DNA from 3 places in the Leptothrix mechoopdaensis genome. Region 1 is predicted to be linked to each of the others. Evidence: predicted binding sites of a transcription regulator. Region 1 holds the regulator's gene; each other region holds the start of a gene.
The links. The regulator sigma-54, encoded in region 1, starts transcription at its own class of promoters, with help from an activator protein. The targets are predictions, from matches to a motif close to TGGCANGNAANCTGCTTT.
Positions count from the first base shown of each region.

Region 2: pedF (cytochrome c-550 PedF) is a predicted target of sigma-54. The motif match lies at 2,254-2,271, and genes of this name have one in related genera.
Region 3: ACWA7K_RS08280 (PQQ-dependent methanol/ethanol family dehydrogenase) is a predicted target of sigma-54. The motif match lies at 1,893-1,910, and genes of this name have one in related genera.

Region 1 covers NZ_CM132699.1:4,225,206-4,229,412, reverse strand. Annotated here, with positions in the region: gene ACWA7K_RS18405 (DsbA family protein) at 1-535, shown strand, start outside; gene ACWA7K_RS18400 (hypothetical protein) at 793-1,092, shown strand; gene rpoN (RNA polymerase factor sigma-54) at 1,290-2,984, opposite strand; gene lptB (LPS export ABC transporter ATP-binding protein) at 3,012-3,770, opposite strand; gene lptA (lipopolysaccharide transport periplasmic protein LptA) at 3,767-4,207, opposite strand, start outside.
Region 2 covers NZ_CM132699.1:1,895,062-1,899,268, forward strand. Annotated here, with positions in the region: gene ACWA7K_RS08410 (sigma-54-dependent Fis family transcriptional regulator) at 1-2,019, opposite strand, end outside; gene pedF (cytochrome c-550 PedF) at 2,311-2,808, shown strand; gene ACWA7K_RS08420 (ABC transporter substrate-binding protein) at 2,935-3,801, shown strand; gene rpsU (30S ribosomal protein S21) at 4,057-4,207, shown strand, end outside.
Region 3 covers NZ_CM132699.1:1,862,766-1,866,972, forward strand. Annotated here, with positions in the region: gene ACWA7K_RS08270 (ABC transporter permease) at 1-252, opposite strand, end outside; gene moeA (molybdopterin molybdotransferase MoeA) at 423-1,715, shown strand; gene ACWA7K_RS08280 (PQQ-dependent methanol/ethanol family dehydrogenase) at 1,974-3,713, shown strand; gene ACWA7K_RS08285 (sensor histidine kinase) at 4,060-4,207, shown strand, end outside.

The DNA.
Region 1 (4,207 bases):
GATCGCGGCGCTGGCCGCGCGCCACGGCCGGCCGGTGCGCTGGCACGCCATCCTGCTGGGCGTCACCTTCCAGGCCGCCGAGCTGAAGAGCCCCGTGTCCTACCCGATCAAGCGCGAGTACTCGCTGCGCGACTTCGCCCGCTCGGCCCGCATGGAAGGCGTGCCGATGGCCATGCCCTCGCCCTTCCCGATCGCCAGCCACAACGCCGCGCGGCTGTTCTGGTGGCTCGACAGCCAGGATCCGCAACGGGCGGTGGCCTGGGCCCACGCCGGCCTGCGCGGCTACTTCGCCCGCGGCATCGCGCTCAACGACATGACCGCGCTGCAAGGGCTCGCGGCCGAGTTCGGCATCGCGCCGGAACAGACCGCCGCCGTCTGCGCCGACCCGACCTGGAAGGATCGGCTGCGCGCCGAGAACGACGCCGCCATCGCCGCCGGCGTGTTTGGCGCGCCCTTCTTCATCGTCGACGGCGAGCCCTTCTGGGGCAACGACCGCAAGCACCAGATCGATCGCTGGCTGTCGGGCGACCGCTGAGCTGTCGCACCTTGGTGCGCTCGGCGCCGCGCTGCCGCAGTTCGGTGCACACGCCCGTCGGGCCCGCCACCGAGGCACGGGCCGCGAGGGTTGGCCAGGGTGTGAACGGCGGCACGGCCCGCGCACACGGTCGGTGCTTACCCTGAACCTGGATCGTGCGTTGTCGCACGGCATCGATTGCAGTTTCAGTTTGGCGGTTTGGGCCGGCGAAACGGGCACGTCATCTGCATGGAGAGCAGGCCAGGGAGCCACGCACCATGCCGATCACCGCCACTGCCACCATCGCCGCCGCCACCGTCACGACCGAAGACCCGCGCATCGCGCTCGTCCAGCGCATCCACGCGCTGCTGCTGCACGAGACCGGCGAAGACATCGACGTCAACCTGATGCTCGGCCCGGCCGAATACGCCCGTGCCGTCATGAGCCTGTGCCGCGCCAGCGGCAACCCCGAACTGAGCGGCCTGGCCGAAGACTTCCTGCGCCGCAGCCGCGCCCAGGCCCACCAGAGCCTGCGCCCGGCCACGCGCTATGCGGAGCAGCTGGCGCAGCAGCAATAGCCACCAGCCCGTCGGACACGGGGTGTCCGACCTACCGGTTGAACGAAACCCGTCGGACACGGGGTGTCCGACCTGCCGTTTGAACGAATCCGGACCGGGTTCAAGACGCCCGGCCGCGTCGCCATCGGCCGACGTCTTTCGGTAGGTCGGACACCCCGTGTCCGACGGGCTGGTGCCAACGGGCCGCCCCAGACATGTCACATGTCCTTGCGCAGGTTCGCGGGGGCGATCTTCAGTGCTTCGCGATATTTGGCGACCGTGCGGCGGGCGACCTGGATGCCCTGCTCTTCCAGCATCGCGCTGAGCTGGCTGTCCGACAGCGGCTTCTTCGGGTCCTCGGCGGCCACGAACTGCTTGATCAGCGCCCGCACCGCCGTGCTCGACGCGTTGCCGCCGGCCTCGGTGTTGAGCGAGCTGCCGAAGAAGTACTTCAGCTCGAAGGTGCCGAACGGCGTGGCCATGTACTTGGCCGTCGTCACGCGCGAGATGGTCGACTCGTGCAGGCCCAGCTCGTCGGCGATCTCGCGCAGCACCAGCGGCTTCATCGCGATCTCGCCGTGGGTGAAGAAGGCCTTCTGGCGTTCGACGATGGCCTGCGAGACCCGCTGGATGGTGTCGAAGCGCTGGAGGATGTTCTTGACGAACCAGCGCGCCTCCTGGAGCCGCGCCGACAGCGTCGCGCCGTTGTCGCCGCCGCCGCCGTTGCGCTGGCTGCGGTGCTGGCGCAGCACCTGCGCGTACATGTCGTTGATGCGCAGCTTGGGCATCACGTCCGGATTCAGCACGACCTTCCAGCCGCGGCCCGACTTCTGCACGATCACGTCGGGCACGACGATGTTGGCCTCGGCGCGGGCGAAGCGGCGGCCGGGCTTGGGTTCGAGCGTGACGATCAGGCTCTGCGCATCGCGGATCAGGTCCTCGTCGACGCCCAGCGCGACGGTCAGCTTGCGCACGTCGCGGCGCGCCAGCAGGTCGAGGTGGTCGCGGCAGATGCGGATCGCGGCGTCGCGCGCCGGCGTCGCGTCGCGTTCGCGCAGCTGCAGCACCAGGCACTCGGCCAGGTCGCGCGCGCCCACGCCCGTCGGCTCCAGGCTCTGCAGCCAGCCCAGCGCGCAGCGCAGGCGGTCGAGCAGGTCCTCGCGCAACAGCGCCTGTTCGGCCAGCAGCGCCGGATCGATCGCGTCGACGGTGTCGTCGACCAGCGAGGCCGACTGCGCCTCGGTGGCCTCGGTCAGCGGCGCGCCGCTCAGGACCTGGACCAGCCGCTCGACGATCTCCTCCAGCCGGTCGGCCAGGTAGCCGTCCTCGTTGAGAGAGTCGATCAGCGACTCGACCAGCATGATGTCCTCGTCGGCCAGCCGCATGCCGCGCAGCTGGGCGCGCAGGTGCTCGGCCAGGCTGGGCACGGCGGTGGAACGTTCGCTCCAGTCGCTGTCGTCGTCCTCGAGCGCGCCGTTGCGGTTGCCGCTGCTGTCGGACAGGCTGTTGAAGTCCTCGCGGTCGTGGCCGCTGTCCCAGTCGTCGGGGGTGGACTCGGCGGCGCCGAAGTCGAGCTGTTCCATGCCGGCGCCGTCGCCATCGGCGGCGCTGCTGGCGGACTCGGCGGGGCTGTCGGAGGGCCCTTCGGAGACCCGCTCGGCGGTGTAGTCGGACGAGCCGGCAGCGCCGCCGTCATCGGCCGGCGCGACCGGCACGCCCTCGTCGGGCAGCGCCATCGGGCGATCGGCGCCAGCGGCGTCCTCGTCGGCTTCCAGGAACGGGTTCTGTTCGAGCATCTGCTCGACTTCCTGGTGCAGTTCGAGCGTCGACAGCTGCAGCAGGCGGATCGATTGCTGCAGCTGGGGCGTCAGCGCCAGGTGCTGGGAAAGGCGGACCTGCAGGGAGGGTTTCATGGGGGTCGGCCAGGGGTCACACGCGGGTCACATCCGGAAGTGCTCGCCAAGGTAGACCTTGCGAACATCCGGGTTCTCGACGATCTCGGCCGGCGTGCCTTCGGCCAGCACGCGGCCCTCGCTGATGATGTAGGCGCGGTCGCAGATGCCGAGCGTCTCGCGCACGTTGTGGTCGGTGATCAGCACCCCGATGCCACGCGCCTTGAGGAATCCGATGATCCGCTGGATCTCGATCACCGCGATCGGGTCGACGCCCGCGAACGGCTCGTCCAGCAGGATGAAGCGCGGCTGGGTCGCCAGCGCCCGGGCGATCTCGACGCGCCGGCGTTCGCCGCCGGACAACGCCGGCGCCGGGCTGTGGCGCAGCCGGGTGATCGACAGGTCGGCCATCAGCGATTCGAGCATCGGCTCGATGTGGGCCGCGTCGACGCGCCGGCCGCTGGCGTCCTGCTGCAGCTCCAGCACGGCGCGGATGTTCTCCTCGACCGTCAGGCGCCGGAAGATCGACGCTTCCTGCGGCAGGTAGGACAGCCCGAGCCGGGCGCGCTGGTGGATCGGCTGGCCCTGCACCGGCCGGCCGTCGATGCGGATCTCGCCGGCATCGGCCCGGACCAGGCCGACCAGCATGTAGAAGCTGGTGGTCTTGCCCGCGCCGTTGGGCCCCAGCAGGCCGACGACCTCGCCGCTGTCGACGGCCAGGTGGACGTCCTTGACGACCTTGCGGGCGCCGTAGGACTTCTGCAGTCCCTGGGCCTCGAGTCGGCTGGTGGCGTTCGCCGCGCTCAACGGCCGGCTCCACCGGGGGCCGACGCGCCCGGCTGGGCCGGCCGCGGCGTCACGACGCCGCGCACCCGGCCGGAGCCGGCGGGGCTGGTCGTGCCGGCGGGCGCCGGGGCTGCGCCGAGGATCTCGAAGGCGTCGCGGCCATGGTCATAGACGATGGTCTCGCCGCTGATCTGGTCGGCCAGAACCGCGCCGCGCCAGAGCCGCACCTGGGCCTGCTTCTGAAAGTTCACCGTCTGCGTGACGGTGTCGTACTCGATCCGCAGGGCCTGGCCCTCGACCGTCTCGTCGACGCCGTCGCGCTTCTGCCGGAAGGTCGCCGGCTGCTCGGCGCTGCCGGTGGCGACGGCGACCTGGCCGGTCGGCGTCTCGCGCAGCTCGACCAGCGCGGCCTTGAGCACCAGCGTGCCGCGGGTGATCTCGACGCCGCCGCTGAGCAC
Region 2 (4,207 bases), 2.3 Mb from region 1:
CGCATCGCCGGAGGCGGCCCGCGAAGTGGCGGGCTGGAACGGCGCGCTCGCCGCGTTGGCCGTGGCCGGCGCGGGCTCGCTCGCCGGCTCCGGCTGCACGGCCTGGCGGGCCTGGCGTTCGTCGAGCGCGCGGCGCGCGTCCTCGATGAAGTCGTCGGACAGGTGGTCGCGCGTGATCACCCGTTCACCCGCCGCCATCACGCAGGCGGTGCGCAGCACGTTGAACAGCTGGCGCACGTTGCCGGGCCAGGCATAGGCCTGGAACAGGCGCACGACCTCGGTGCTGAGCGTGGGCGCGTTGCGGCCGCATTCGCGTTCGAGGATGCGCTCGACCAGCGGCATCAGGTCGCTGCGTTCACGCAGCGGCGGCAGGCGCACGGCCAGACCGTTCAGGCGGTAGTAGAGGTCCTCGCGGAAGGTCTTCTGCTCGATCATCTCGCGCAGGTTGCGGTGGGTCGCGCAGACCAGCATCACGTCGACCGCCACCGACTTGGCGCTGCCCAGCGGTGTCACCTGGCGCTCCTGCAGCACCCGCAGCAGGTGGGCCTGAAGGGCGATCGGCATGTCGCCGATCTCGTCGAGGAACAGCGTGCCGCCATTGGCCTGGACGATCTTGCCAACGGCGCCCTTGCGGCGCGCACCGGTGAAGGCGCCTTCCTCGTAGCCGAACAGCTCGGCCTCGATCAGCGTGTCAGGGATCGACGCGCAGTTGACCGCCACGAAGGGCTGCTTGGCGCGGTCCGAATCCTGGTGGATCGCTCGTGCCAGCAGTTCCTTGCCGGTGCCGGTCTCGCCCAGCACGAGGATCGGGATGTCGCGGTTGAGCACTCGCCGGATCTTGTCGAGCAGCGCCCCGACCTGGGCGTCGCCGGTCGCCAGGCGGGCCAGGCCTTCGCGCTGGGCGGTCCCGCCCGAAGTCGACGGCTGGACCGCGGCCGATGCCGGCTGACCGGTCGCGCCGGACGTGTTCGCCGCATCGGCGGCGGTTGCGGAATGACTGGCCGCAGGGGCCGCATCACCCGCCGAGGCCGGCTCGCCAGTCTGCTCGCGCAGCATCGTGTCGAAGCTCTGCCAGACCGGCCAGTTGAAGCGCGCGTAGACGTGGAACTGGCGGCCGTTGTTGGTCTCCAGCGGCAGCGGCGTGGCCAGCGGCGAACGGAAGCGGTCGACCAGCGCGGCCACCGTCGTGCCGAACAGCGTGCTCAGCGAGTGCATGCGCAGCGCCGCGCCGCTCAGGCCCAGCTGCTCCAGCGCGCCACGGTTGGCGCCCACGAGCTTGCCGTCCTGGCTGACGGCGACGATGCCCTCCATCAGCGTGCCGATGAACTCGACGCGGCTGTGGAAGTGCAGGCGCATGACGTTGCGGTAGTCGTCGGTGAGCCAGTGGTTCTCGATCATCCGCGCGCTCATCTTGACCAGCCCCATCGTGTGCTGGTGGTAGCCGCGGTGATCGCCCGAGACGTCGAGCACGCCCAGGATGTTGCCGCGCGGGTCAAGGATGGGCGCGGCCGAGCAGGTCAGGAAATGGTTGGCGTGCAGGTAGTGCTCGTCGGCGTGGACCAGCACCGGGCGTTCCTCGATCAGCGCGGTGCCGACCGCGTTGGTGCCCTTGTACTGCTCGGACCAATTGGCGCCCGGCGCCAGCGCCACCTTGGAGGCACGGCTGAGGAAGTCGTCGACGCCGATCGAATGCAGGATCACGCCGGTCGCGTCGGTCAGCACCACCATGCTCTGCGACTCGACGATCTGGTCGTGCAGCATCTCCATCACCGGCGCGGCATGGGTGTAGAGGCGGTGGTTGCGCTCGCGCACCACCGACAGGTCGGTGCGGCCGAGCGGCGAGAAGTCGGGCCGCTCGATGCGCGACAGGCCGAGCGCCTGGCAACGCTCGTGCGACTGGTCGATGCGCTCGACGTGTTCCTCGGGCAGTTGCAGCGCCGAGGCGATCGGGCGGCGGGGTTCGTCCGCCTGCAGTCGGGCGCGTGCGCTGCCGATCGGCGGCAGGTAACTCGTGGACATGCAGGGCTCCTCAGGAAGATGGGACGGTGACGACGCGGGCCGAAGGATCGTGGAGCGTGACACGTCCCGCCACCCGGGACTGTCCCGAGGGTGTCACACGATGGAACACCTCGAACGGGACACCGGGTTGTCACCCGGCCACCCCTGTCCCATCCGCGCCAGCTCGCAACAGGACACCCGGACAACCCCTCAAGCAGGCGGCCGGAGTCCCCGGGCGGACGCGCTGGAAGCCGTTGGCACGGGCATTGCAGACATGCCGTCCAAGCACCCATCCTCAACGATCCTGGAGACATGCCGATGCCCCGCTCCCTGACCCTGCGCCCCGTCGCCCGCACCCTCGCCGCCCTCGCCTTCGCCGGCCTGGCCGGCCTCAGCACCTGGGCCGTCGCCCACGGTGACGTCACGCCCCAGGCGGTCGACACCAGCAGCCTGCCGCAGCTCGGCGCCGACTGGCTGCCCGACAACCCCTACCGCGGCAACGACAAGGCGGTCGCCATCGGCAGCTCGGCCTACAACCAGAACTGCGCCCGCTGCCACGGCCTGGAAGCCATCTCCGGCGGCATCGCGCCCGACCTGCGCAAGCTCGACAACGACTGCGCCAACGCCAAGGACGCACGCCGCAAGGCCGCCTGCGTGCGCGAGATCGACGACTACTTCAGCGGCAGCGTCCGCCGTGGCAAGGTCCGCAACGGCGCGGTCTACATGCCGCCGTTCGAGGGCATCCTGTCGCAGGAAGCCGTCTGGTCGATCAAGGCCTACCTCGAGACCCGTCGCGAGAAGCCGCTCTGATCCGCTCCGAGCGGATCGGCAGCTGAGCACCTGACCGATTTCCCCCCTTCGGCGCCCCATGGCGCCGTTGTCGTTCCTGCCCACCACGAGACGCCGCCACACGGCGTCCGAACCGAGAGACAAGCCATGAACCGTCGTCGATTCCTGCGCCAGGGCTCATCCCTGGCTTCCCTGGCCGTCGCGCTCGGCGCCGGCGGCACCGCCACTTCCGTGCTCGCCCAGGCGGCCGACGGCGCCTCGGCGCTGGAGAAGGTGCGCGCCCGCGGTCGCCTGATCGTCGGCGTCTACCAGGAACTGCCGCCCTTCCATGTCGACGGCAAGGGGATCGAGGTCGAACTGGCGCGGGCGCTGGCCGGCGGCCTGGGCGTGCAGACCTCGGTCCTGCCGTTCACGGCGGGCGAGAACATGTCCGACGACCTGCGCAACATGGTCTGGCGCGGTCACTACCTGGGCTGGGGCCCTGCCGACGTGCTGCTGCACGTGCCGGTGGACCGGCCGCTGATCGATTCGAGCCCGCAGGTCGAGATCTTCGGACCCTACTGGCGTGAACGCGTCGTGATCGCCCGCGACCTGAGCGTCGTCCCGAAGCTCGACGGACTCGACGACCTGAAGAACCGCCGCATCGCGGTGCCCGGCCTGTCGCTGGCCGGCTGGCTGATGATCGGCGCCGAGAACGGCCGGCTGCGCGAGCAGCTCGTCACCGACCTGCCCTCGGGCGTCGACGCGGCCCAGCTGCTGCGCAAGGGCGAGGTGCCGGTGGCGGCGGGCCTGCGCTCGGAGCTGGAATCGGTGCTGCGCGACGACCCGCGCTACGCCATCACGCCGCTGCCGATCCCGCGTGCGCCGCGCGACGGCTGGGCCGTCGGCATGGCCGTCAAGCGCAGCGCCGGCGACCTGGCGCGCGCGCTGCAGGGCACGCTCAACGATCTCGCCGAACAGGGCAAGCTGCGCGAGATATTCGCCAGCGGCGGCCTGGCCTGGCAAAAGGTCTGACGCCCCTTCGGCGGTATTCGCGGATCGGGCGATGCAGTACTCGCGCCCGGGCGTCCGGAGATTTTTGTGTGGCAGCGCTCGACCAGCATCCGAAAACTTTGTCTATAATTTCGGTCTTTGCTGCAATAGGCCTGATCGAGTTGGTGATCAGAGGGTTGTCGGTCCGGACCGGGGACTACCCGGCTTGGACCGCTCCGCGCGGAACCCCATCACGACACCGACCACCGAGGGCATAACCGAAGGATCCTTCAGTTCATGACGACCATCCGTGTCAAGGAAAACGAGCCGTTCGACGTGGCCCTGCGCCGCTTCAAGCGCACCATCGAGAAGCTCGGCCTGCTGACCGAACTGCGCGCCCGCGAGTTCTACGAGAAGCCCACCGCCGAGCGCAAGCGCAAGAAGGCTG
Region 3 (4,207 bases), 2.4 Mb from region 1:
CAGCAGGTAGACCACCAGGCCGACCACCACCGACGGCAGGGCCAGCAGCGTGTTGAGCAACCAGACCGCCAGCCCGTGGCCCGGGAAACGTGTCACCGCCAGCCAGGCGCCCAGCAGCAGCCCGACACCGGCGCCCAGCGCGCAGGCGCTGCCGCTGACCTGCAGCGACAGCAGCAGCACCTGCCGCACGACAGGGTCACCGCTGGTGATCAGCTCGACGGCGGTCGTCAGGCTCTGTGCCAGCGTCGTCATCGCCGCGCTCCGCAAACAAGATAGGCAGGTCCGTTCATGTGGCGCGCGATTCTGCGGATCTTGTCCAGACGTGGCGATATGTCCGGATCTGCATAGCCAACCGGCGTCAGGCAGGGGTCGACGGGGCCTCGATACCATCCGCCGCTCCATCGATGCACCCTCGCACGACCATGACCGCAGCCCTCGGCCCCTCCCCCCTGATCAGCGGCGATGCCCACCTGAGCGTCGACCAGGCCCGCGCCGCCATCGCCGCCGCGCTCGTGCCGATCACCGGCGACGAGAGCGTCGCGCTGCATGACGCGCTGGGCCGCACGCTGGCCGAGCCGGTGATCTCGGCGATCGACGTGCCGGCGCACGACAACTCGGCGATGGACGGCTACGCCTTCGCGTCCGCCGACCTGCCGGCCGCCGGCCAGGTCGCCACGCTGCGGGTGGTCGCCACGCTGCACGCCGGCGACGTGCCGGCCTTCGAGGTGCCGCCCGGCGGCTGCGTGCGGATCATGACCGGCGCGGTCATGCCGGCCGGACTCGACACGGTCGTGCCGCAGGAGCTGTGCAAGACCACGACGGTCGACGGCGAGCCGGCGATCACGCTGGCGGCCGGCGTCGTGCAGCCGGGCGAGAACCGCCGCCTGGCCGGCGAGGATCTGGCACGCGGCAAGCCCGCCGTGCCGGCCGGACGGACGCTGCGGCCGGCTGAGCTGGGGCTGATCGCCTCGCTCGGCATCGGCCGGGTGACGGTGCGGCGGCGCCTGAAGGTAGCCGTGTTCTCGACCGGCAACGAGCTGCGCAGCCTGGGCGAGCCGCTGGACGCCGGCTGCATCTACGACAGCAACCGGCCGGCGCTGGTCGGCGCGCTGCAGCGCCTGGGCGCCGAGGTGGTCGACCTGGGCCTCGTGCGCGACGACCCGGCGGCGCTCGAGGCCACGCTGCAGCGCGCCATCGCCGAGGCCGACGTCGTGCTGACCAGCGGCGGCGTCAGCGTCGGTGATGCCGACCACACCCGCACGCTGCTGGCCCGGCTGGGCCGGGTCGACTTCTGGAAGGTCGCGATGCGCCCCGGCCGGCCGTTCGCCTTCGGACCGCTCGCGGCACCCGAAGGCCAGCCGCCGCGCTGGCTGTTCGCCCTGCCCGGCAACCCGGTCGCCAGCCTGGTGACCTTCTACGCCTTCGTCCGCGAAGCCCTGCAGCAGCTCGGCGGTGCCGAGGTCCGGCCGCTGCCGACGCTGCGGGCGCGCTGCGAGACGGCGATCCGCAAGCGCCCGGGCCGGACCGAGTTCCAGCGCGGCATCGTCGGCCGGGCCGACGACGGCGGCTGGTCGGTGCGGCTGACCGGCTCGCAGGGCGCCGGCATCCTGCGCAGCATGAGCGAGGCCAACGCGCTGGTCGTGCTCGGTCACGAGCAGGCCTCGGTCGCGGCGGGTGATCCGGTCGAGGTCTGGCTGTTCGACGGGCTGGTCTAGGACAGGACTTGCGGGTTTGCCTGAAGTCCGGCCTGTGACAACCGCACGGCCCCGCTGACCTGCTTCACCGCGTCTTCGCGTGTCATCTGTTCAAGGCTGGCACACCCGACTCGGACTAACCCGGACGTTTGACGGGTTGAAATCGGCTGGAAGTGCGCCGAATCGGCTTTTGTGCATTGGCACGCTTGTTGCCCTTGGAAGGTTCCCGGGCGGCCTCGTTCCAGCCGCCTTGACACACCTCGCCGAGGAGACGTTTCCATGAAGAAAAGCTTGCTGAGCCTGCTGGTTGCAGCTTCCCTGTCGACCCTGGCCGCCCACGCGGCGGTGACCGACAAGATGATCGAGAACGACGCGGCCAGCACGGGTGACGTGCTGTCGTGGGGCATGGGCACGCAAGGCCAGCGCTACTCGCCGCTCAAGCAGATCAACCCGTCCACGATCAACAAGCTCGTGCCGGTGTGGTCGTTCTCGTTCGGTGGCGAGAAGCAGCGCGGCCAGGAATCGCAGCCGGTGATCCACAACGGCAAGATGTTCGTGACGGCCTCCTACTCGCGCATCTTCGCGCTCGACGCCAAGACCGGCGCCAAGCTGTGGAAGTACGAGCACCGCCTGCCCGACGGCATCATGCCCTGCTGCGACGTGATCAACCGCGGCGCCGCCCTGTACGACAACCTGGTGATCTTCGCCACGCTGGACGCCCAGCTGGTCGCTCTGAACCAGGACACCGGTGAAGTCGTCTGGAAGGAAAAGATCGACGACTACGCCGCCGGCTACTCGGCCTCGGCCGCCCCGCTGATCGCCAACGGCCTGCTGCTGACCGGCGTGTCCGGCGGCGAATTCGGCATCACCGGCCGCGTCGAGGCCCGTGACCCGAAGACCGGCGCGCTGGTCTGGACCCGTCCGACCGTCGAAGGCCACATGGGCTACACGTACGACAAGGACGGCAACAAGAAGGAAAACGGTATCTCCGGCACGACCGGCCAGAGCTGGCCGGGTGACCTGTGGAAGACCGGCGGCGCCGCCACCTGGCTGGGTGGCACCTACGACGCCCGCACCGGCCTGGCCTACTTCGGCACCGGCAACCCGGCTCCGTGGAACAGCCACCTGCGCAAGGGTGACAACCTCTTCAGCTGCTCGACCGTCGCCATCGACGTGAAGACCGGCAAGATCGTCTGGCACTACCAGACCACGCCGAACGACGGCTGGGACTTCGACGGCGTCAACGAGTTCGTCACCTACAACGACGGCGGCAAGATCCTCGGCGGCAAGGCTGACCGCAACGGCTTCTTCTACGTCATCGACGCGAAGAACGGCAAGCTCGAGAACGCCTTCCCCTTCGTCAAGAAGATCACCTGGGCCACCGGCATCGACCTGAAGACGGGCCGCCCGAACTACGTGCCGGAAAACCGCCCGGGTGACCCGGTCGCCGGCGCCGACGGCAAGAAGGGCAACACGGTCTTCGCCGCGCCGTCCTTCCTGGGTGGCAAGAACCAGATGCCGATGGCCTACTCGCCCGACACGAAGCTGTTCTACGTGCCGGCCAACGAATGGGGCATGGAGATCTGGAACGAGCCGATCACCTACAAGAAGGGTGCCGCCTACCTGGGCGCCGGCTTCACCATCAAGACGCTGGGCGACGGCCCCATCGGCGCGATGCGCGCGATCGACCCGAAGAGCGGCAAGATCGTCTGGGAAGCGCCGAACAACGCCCCGCTGTGGGGTGGCGTTCTGACCACCGGCGGCAACCTGGTGTTCTGGGGCACCCCGGAAGGCTTCCTGCAGGCGGCTGACGCCAAGACCGGCAAGATCGTCTGGAAGTTCCAGACCGGTTCGGGCGTCGTGGCCCCGCCGGTGACCTGGAGCGAAGGCGGCGAGCAGTACGTCGCGGTGGCCTCCGGCTGGGGCGGCGCCGTCCCGCTGTGGGGTGGCGACGTGGCCAAGAAGGTCAACTACCTGGAGCAGGGCGGCTCGGTCTGGGTGTTCAAGCTGGCCAAGTGATGGCCTGAACCCCGGGACCTGACGCCGGACCCCGCACGCTGCGGGGTCCGCGAGATCCGGACAACGGCGACCCGCGAGGGTCGCCGTTGTCGTTTGGGGGTGCGGACGCTGCGAACGTGGTGGTGACCCAGTTGGGGCTTCTGATCAACATGGCGTGAAATGCCCCACCCTCCTTGCCCCAACGACCGCTGACCGATCGACCACGACGGCCGCGTCAGAAGACACCCATCCGATTTCCCCCTGGGTAGTGACGGGATACCGACCTGAATCGGGAACGAGACATCATTTCCGGCATGGAACGTGCTTGATACATTTGGGAACAAATCCCAGTTCAATCGTTCCCGACATGCCCTTCCTGACCACGCTCAAGCCACGCTCGCCCGGCACCTTCAGCCTGACCCGCTGGTTCTCGGTCGTGGCGCTGGTGTCGTTGTCGGCCATCGCGCTCGCGCTGGCGATGCTGCTGAACTGGTTCTTCTCCGAACGGCTGATGC